DNA from 2 places in the Bacillus xiamenensis genome. Region 2 is predicted to be linked to the other one. Evidence: riboswitches for the same ligand, from Rfam matches in the RefSeq annotation. Region 2 holds a riboswitch; the other holds the start of a gene.
The links. Region 2 has a riboswitch for glycine ahead of gcvT (glycine cleavage system aminomethyltransferase GcvT). Riboswitches for the same ligand answer to the same signal wherever they lie in the genome.

Region 1 (3,421 bases), 1.4 Mb from region 2:
CGTATTTTTCTATTTGAGGAGGATGAACTCACATGAAAACCATATACAAAATGTTGTTAGGTGCTCTCCTTGGTTTTCTCGGTGCTTACTGTTTGCTGGCAGCCGAATTTGAGCTGACACTTCTGCAAGCTGCATTTGAAGCGACCCTTGTCATCACTGGATTGACTATCCTATTGATCATTTATTGTGTTTCAGGCATTTCACGTATGAAGAAAAGAGTATCACTTTCGGTATCTGGTGATGAGGAGGATGAACTGGAAGCAAAACAGTATCGAACTTTTACTGATGTAACGTTAGCTAATACGGTGAGTACCATTTTATCCATTATTGCCATTGGTATGGCCATCGTGACTGAGCAGCCACTCTGGCTTATTCTTATCAATGCCGCTTTGTTTATCATCACCATTATCAGTTCGTATGTTGCGCTCTCTGTTCTAAAACTCGTCTACCCTAATCGTCCTCTGCCAAGTCCATCCGATAAGGATTATGGCAAAAAGCTACTCGCCATTTCTGATGAAGGGGAAAAACATGTGATGCTGGATGGGCTATTTCACACCCATCAAATGATGAATATTTTATTGACCGGTGCCATGTTTATTTTGATTGTGTATTCTCTTGGAGCCAATCACTCTCAGCTCTTTTCGATCATCATCATTGGACTCGTTCTGATCATTTTGAATGCACATTATATGTTGAAAATTAGAAATCGGTAAATAGATCAAGCACAGCCACTGGAGAAGGCTGTGCTTTTTTCGTTCATGATGCTGATCGGCGTTTCTTTCGTGCATAAATCAACAATAGGAACCCGAACCATACTGGTGTCAATAACAGCGCTGGACGTGTTGCATCAGCGAAAAGCATGATGACAAGAATGGCAGCAAATAGCACAAGAACCGCTATATTCACAAAAGGTGTAAATGGCGCTTTAAAGGTAGACGCCTTATGCAGTTCAGGACGTGTCTTCTTATATTTCAAATGACATATTAAAATAATACTCCATACCCAAATGAAACAAATCGCACTGATCGTTGTCACAATTCCAAAAGCTTGTTCTGGAATCAGCTTGCTTAAAAGAGCCCCTACAGACACGACAATCGTTGAAACAAACAGTGCATTACTTGGGACAGCATGCTTATTCAAACGGCCAAAGGAAGCCGGTCCCTGCTTTTGGTGACTGAGATTATACAAAATTCGGCTCGTTGAGAACATACCGCTATTACAAGCGGAAGCCGCAGACGTCAGGACGACAAAATTAATGATCCCCGCTGCTACTGGTATACCAATGAGTCCAAAGGTTTTCACAAAAGGACTTTCTGATGCACCAAGCTCGGTCCATGGGTTGATACATAATAAAACAAAGATCGCACCCACATAGAAAAAGAGAATTCTTAATGGAATTTTATTAATCGCAGATGGGATATTTTTTTGAGGATTCGCCGTTTCTGCTGCGGATACACCGACAAGTTCCACTCCCACATACGCAAAAATCACCATTTGGAATGACAGTAAGAAGCCTGTGACACCATGTGGAAATAACCCGCCGTGTGACCAAAGATTTGTGACCGTCACAGGTCCAGCATCTGTTTGAAAACCAATGATTAACAGGACCATTCCAACACCAATTAACAGTAGAATCGTCATCACTTTAATCAGTGCAAACCAAAATTCCATTTCTCCAAAAAGCTTCACCGTTAGTAAATTAAACCCTAGTAAAATCAATAAACAAATAATGGCGGGAATCCACTGCGGAATGTCAAACCAATACTGCACATATACCCCGACCGCAATGACATCAGCCATCGCTGTCATTATCCAGCAAAACCAATACGTCCACCCTGTCACAAAGGAAGCCCATGGGCCAAGATAGTCCTCTGCAATATCCGTTAAGGATTGATAGCCCGTCTTCGATAAGAGCAATTCTCCAAGTGCCCTCATGACAAAAAAGATAGCCATTCCGACAATTAAATAGGCAAAAATGATCGACGGTCCTGCCAATTGAATCGCCTTTCCAGAGCCTAAAAACAGCCCTGTTCCGATGGTTCCGCCAATTGCAATCAACTGTACATGGCGGTTTGATAAATCTCGTTTTAACTCTTGCTGTGCCAATGTCAACGCCCTCCTACGACACGATCCTATACTGAAATAATGAACGCTCAAAAAGTCCATAAAAAAAGAGATTGGATGCGCTCCAATCTCATGGTCATAAAAGAATAGCAAAATAGAGAAAAGCAATACATGGCAACATCCATGCATCACAAATACAATATTTCGTACTCTTCTGTCCTTTTGCCTGAGATTGTGAACCCTTCGGCGCCGCACATACATGCGGTCTCTCCAGAAGCTGCTCCTGCCATAGTGTGACCCATAGCAATCATAGCTTTCGATATTTACTTAAAATGTTTCTATATCTGAATAATTTTATATTTTACGCCTCTAGAAGAAAGCTGTCAATGGTCATCTTTTTAAACTTTTATCCCCCCTATTTGACAATGCAATATGACATCACTTCATCAACACCCCCTGATTAAGGTATAATAAAACTAAGAATGTTCGGCTCGTTTGATGGAGAAATCCATCTTGATCATGAACCAAAGGTAGGCAATTCATTGAAGTTGGTGAAGATAAAATGAAAAAAATGAACAAGCAGCGTGTCACATTACAGGAAGTCGCCCGGCATGCCGGTGTATCGACTTCAACGGCCTCACTCGTTGTTCGCAACAACCCTAGAATCTCAGAAGCAACTCGAAAAAAAGTGCTGCAATCCATGGAAGATTTAGGGTACGTGTATGATCGCGTCGCCGCCAACATGCGGTCAAAAAGCTCAAATATTGTCGGTGTGATCGTTACAGATATTTCAAACACCTTTATTTCTGAATTTTTAATCGGCGTGCAAACCACACTTGAATCACTTGGCTATACCGTTTTGCTTGGGACAACCTTTGACAGTGTCGATAAACAGGAACGGCTCATTTCCACCATGGTAGAGCACCGAGTTGGCGGAATCATCTTAAATCCCGCTTCGAAAAGCTCTACACGGACGGTCAAACAGTTAAACAACATACGCACCCCAAAAGTACTGGCAAACCGTGAATTAGCGGATGTCCATTGTGATTATGTCGGCGCTGATTATGAACAAGGTACTTGGATGGCAGTACATCACCTGCTTCAAAAAGGACATCGACGCATTGCCTTCTTAGGCGGAATCAAGTCCTCATCGACTTGGATTGAACGAATGAAAGGTTTCCAAAGAGCCCATGACGAGGAATGCATAACGATTGATGAATCTCTTATTATCGATATCGAACCTACCCGTGAAGGCGGGAAAGAAGCACTTGCCCAAGTCATGGATCAGCCCAATCCGCCTACTGCTATTTTTTGTTTTAGCGACTTAGTCGCATTTGGGGTCATTCAAGAATTGTCA
Region 2 (3,421 bases):
CACCGTTCTCGTCTTCTGTTTGTCCGACTAAACGCCCCGGCACTTTCCGCATTAGTTTTTTCGTCACAGCGAAATATCCGCAATGAGGTCCGCCAAATGCAGCTGGAATGCCAAACGGCTGTGCATCACCAACGACAATATCTGCTCCAAGCTTTCCTGGAGGTGTCAGTAAACCAAGTGCAAGCGGGTTACTTGAAACAATAAACAGACTTTTCCCTTGATGTGCAATCGGTTCAATCTCTTTTAACGGTTCAACGACACCGAAGAAGTTTGGATATTGTACAAGAACCGCTGCTGTTTCGTCGCAGACAGCTTCTTCTAATGCAGCAATATCCGTCTGTCCTTTACGTGCAGGTACTTCGACGACTTCAATATGCTGTCCTTTTGCATATGTTTTCAGCACCGCTCGTGATTCAGGATGAACTGTCTCAGAGACCACAACCTTTTTCTTCTTTGTATGTCCTGCAGCCAGCATCGCCGCTTCAGCTAATGCGGTTCCGCCATCATACATTGAGGAATTTGCAAGATCCATACCGGTCAGCTCCGCAATCATCGTTTGAAATTCAAAGATCGCCTGCAATTCACCTTGCGAAATCTCAGGCTGATACGGTGTATATGCTGTATAAAATTCAGAACGTGAAATCACATGATCTACAATCACAGGCTGGTAATGATCATACACACCAGCACCTAAAAACGATGCATAGGCAAGAGTATCTTTATTTTTGGCAGCGAGACGAGACAATTCCCGCACGAGCTCTGTTTCAGATGCGGCTTCTTTGATGTTATATGTGCCTTTGAATCTTACTTTCTCTGGGATATCTGAGAAAAGCTCATCAATTGACTGAACGCCAATGACATCCAGCATTTCTTTTTGATCTTGCTCTGTTTGCGGCAAATACCTGTGCTTCATCCTCTATTCCTCCTCGTTATTTGGCTCTTTTATAAAATGGTGTGGCGACGATTTTGGCTTTTAGACGTTTTTTGCGAACTTGCACTTCCACCTCTGTCCCAAGCTGGGCTTGAGCGGTTTCGATCAAGGCAAGCCCGACATTTTTCTTTAACGTTGGAGATTGTGTGCCCGTTGTGACGATTCCAATCTGCTTCTCTCCTGAAAAGACCGGATAGTTTGTCCGCGGAATTCCTTTATCCATCATTTCAATGCCGACAAGCTTTCGTTTCGTTCCCTCTTCTTTTTGTTTTTTGAGCGCGGCTTTTCCAATAAAATCGGCTTCTTTATCCGTTTTAACAGCAAAACCAATCCCGCCTTCTAAAGGAGAAATATCCTTGGTCAGCTCTTGGCCATAAAGCGGAAGTCTTGCTTCAAATCTCAAGGTATCACGTGCACCGAGACCGCATGGAATGAGCCCTTTAGGCTCACCCGCTTCTAATAAAGCCGACCAAATATGGACAGCATCCTCTGACTGGCAGTAGATTTCAAAGCCGTCTTCTCCTGTATAGCCGGTTCTTGAAACAAGCACCTCTTTTTGAGCGACCTCCGTTTTTGATAAAAATGTAAACGGCTTGAGTAATGTCACCTCTTTACCTGCCACATCCTTCATGATGTCAGCAGCAAGAGGTCCTTGAAGGGCTAACAAGGCGGTTTGATCAGAGATGTTCTTGATTGTAACGTCATCCTCCCCTTGATGCTGAAGCAGCCAATCCACATCTTTTTCGATATTTGATGCATTGATGACAAGCAAATAGTTGTTCTTTTCTTTTTGGTAGACAAGCAGGTCATCCACCGTTCCGCCATCTTCATAGCACATGGCTGTATATAGTGCCTTACCATCTGTCAGCTTCGACAGATCATTGGTTAATAACCTTTGTAAAAAAGGAAGGGCATCTTGACCTTTGACTTCCACCTCACCCATGTGAGACACATCAAAAAGCCCTGCTTTTGTTCGAACAGCTTCATGTTCTTCTTTAATGGAAGAAAATTGGACAGGTAATTCCCAGCCCCCGAAATCAATCGTTTTTGCGCCAAATGTTTCGTACGCATGAAAAAGCGGTGTTCGTTTCAACATCAATCATTTCCCCCTTTTTTCTTACAGTGCAGACCACAAGCTGAATTTTCAGAAAAAATCACAGCAAAAAAGGACAGAGCGCTCCCTTTTATCAAAAAGAAGTCTCTGTCCTTGCACCTGAAAGTTTACAGCACAACATCATTGTGCGTTTTCCCCTTTGGTGGTTTGCTAAAAACCGATGAGCAAACACTCTCCAGAGTTGCGTCCGGTAAGAGTACTTTTGCCTGAGAGATTCACTGATTCAATCAGCTTGCTCCTTCGGCGCCTGCCAGTGCAAAATAACCGCTAGGTCTCTCCCCATACCATCATCCGCTCATATTCTTCACATTTATTGGACATACTATCAAAATGGGTGACTTATTCTCTAGTTCACTTACCAACATCCTACCATTAGAAATGGATCGAGAGCAACAGAAAAATCATTAACATTTTTAAAATAAACATTTAGTATCGTTCGCTTTTATTAAAATATATCATCTTTTAAACACCTATTAAAAAATGAAGCGTTTAAAAACAGAACGATTTTACATCAACCGACTAGAAAGGCAGGCGATGACATTGAATATTCAAACGATTTTTGATGAGGAATGGGCAAATGAATTTCAGCAGCGGCTTTCAGCAGACGGCCCCTGGGCGAACTGGAATATGTACCGTTTAGCAGCGCAGGTTCAACAAGTCACAGCCATCGATTCATTCGAGGGGCTGCTGGCTCCCGCACACCTGCCTGCATTTACTCCTTTAAAACACCAGCTTGAAGTCGCTAAAAGAGTCGTAGAAGAGATGAACGGGAAAGCCATTTTAGCAGATGAAGTGGGCCTTGGGAAAACCGTAGAAGCTGGACTCATTATCAAAGAATACATGATTCGCGGACTTGCCAAAAAGATTCTCATTCTCGTACCCGCCTCCCTTGTGTCCCAATGGGTGCAAGAGCTGCGGACGAAATTTTACATTGATGCTGTCGAGCAAAAAAAGAGCTATGTGTGGGAGCAGTGTGATGTTGTCGTTTCCTCGATTGATACTGCCAAAAGACAGCCACATCGAGACACCATTTTATCCATCGCCTACGATATGGTCATTATTGATGAAGCACACAAACTGAAAAACAATAAAACGAAAAACTATGAGTTTGTGAGAAATTTGAATAAGAAGTTCTGCCTGCTGCTCACAGCGACACCTATCCAAAACCGAATAGGAGAAATTTTCAATCTCGTCTCCCTTTTGAAACCAGGGCATCTAGGAAATGAACATCAGTTCAAAGATCTCTTTGCTAAAAAGGAACTTCAGCTTGAAGACCATGACCGGCTAAAACAATTAGTCAATAAAGTGATGATTCGTAACCGCAGGCAAGACACTGGCATCGAATGGTCAAAACGTCATGTGAAGACCATTTCCAT

Region 1: linked by a shared signal. The riboswitch ahead of BK049_RS08750 (amino acid permease) and the one ahead of gcvT (glycine cleavage system aminomethyltransferase GcvT) in region 2 are both predicted to bind glycine.

What each region holds. Positions count from the first base shown of each region.
Region 1 covers NZ_CP017786.1:1,726,337-1,729,757, reverse strand. Annotated here, with positions in the region: gene BK049_RS08760 (helix-turn-helix transcriptional regulator) at 1-36, shown strand, start outside; gene BK049_RS08755 (DUF3169 family protein) at 33-713, shown strand; gene BK049_RS08750 (amino acid permease) at 757-2,106, opposite strand; glycine riboswitch at 2,269-2,348, opposite strand; gene BK049_RS08745 (LacI family DNA-binding transcriptional regulator) at 2,627-3,421, shown strand, end outside.
Region 2 covers NZ_CP017786.1:3,130,184-3,133,604, reverse strand. Annotated here, with positions in the region: gene gcvPA (aminomethyl-transferring glycine dehydrogenase subunit GcvPA) at 1-913, opposite strand, end outside; gene gcvT (glycine cleavage system aminomethyltransferase GcvT) at 930-2,027, opposite strand; glycine riboswitch at 2,131-2,226, opposite strand; glycine riboswitch at 2,230-2,336, opposite strand; gene BK049_RS15975 (DEAD/DEAH box helicase) at 2,586-3,421, shown strand, end outside.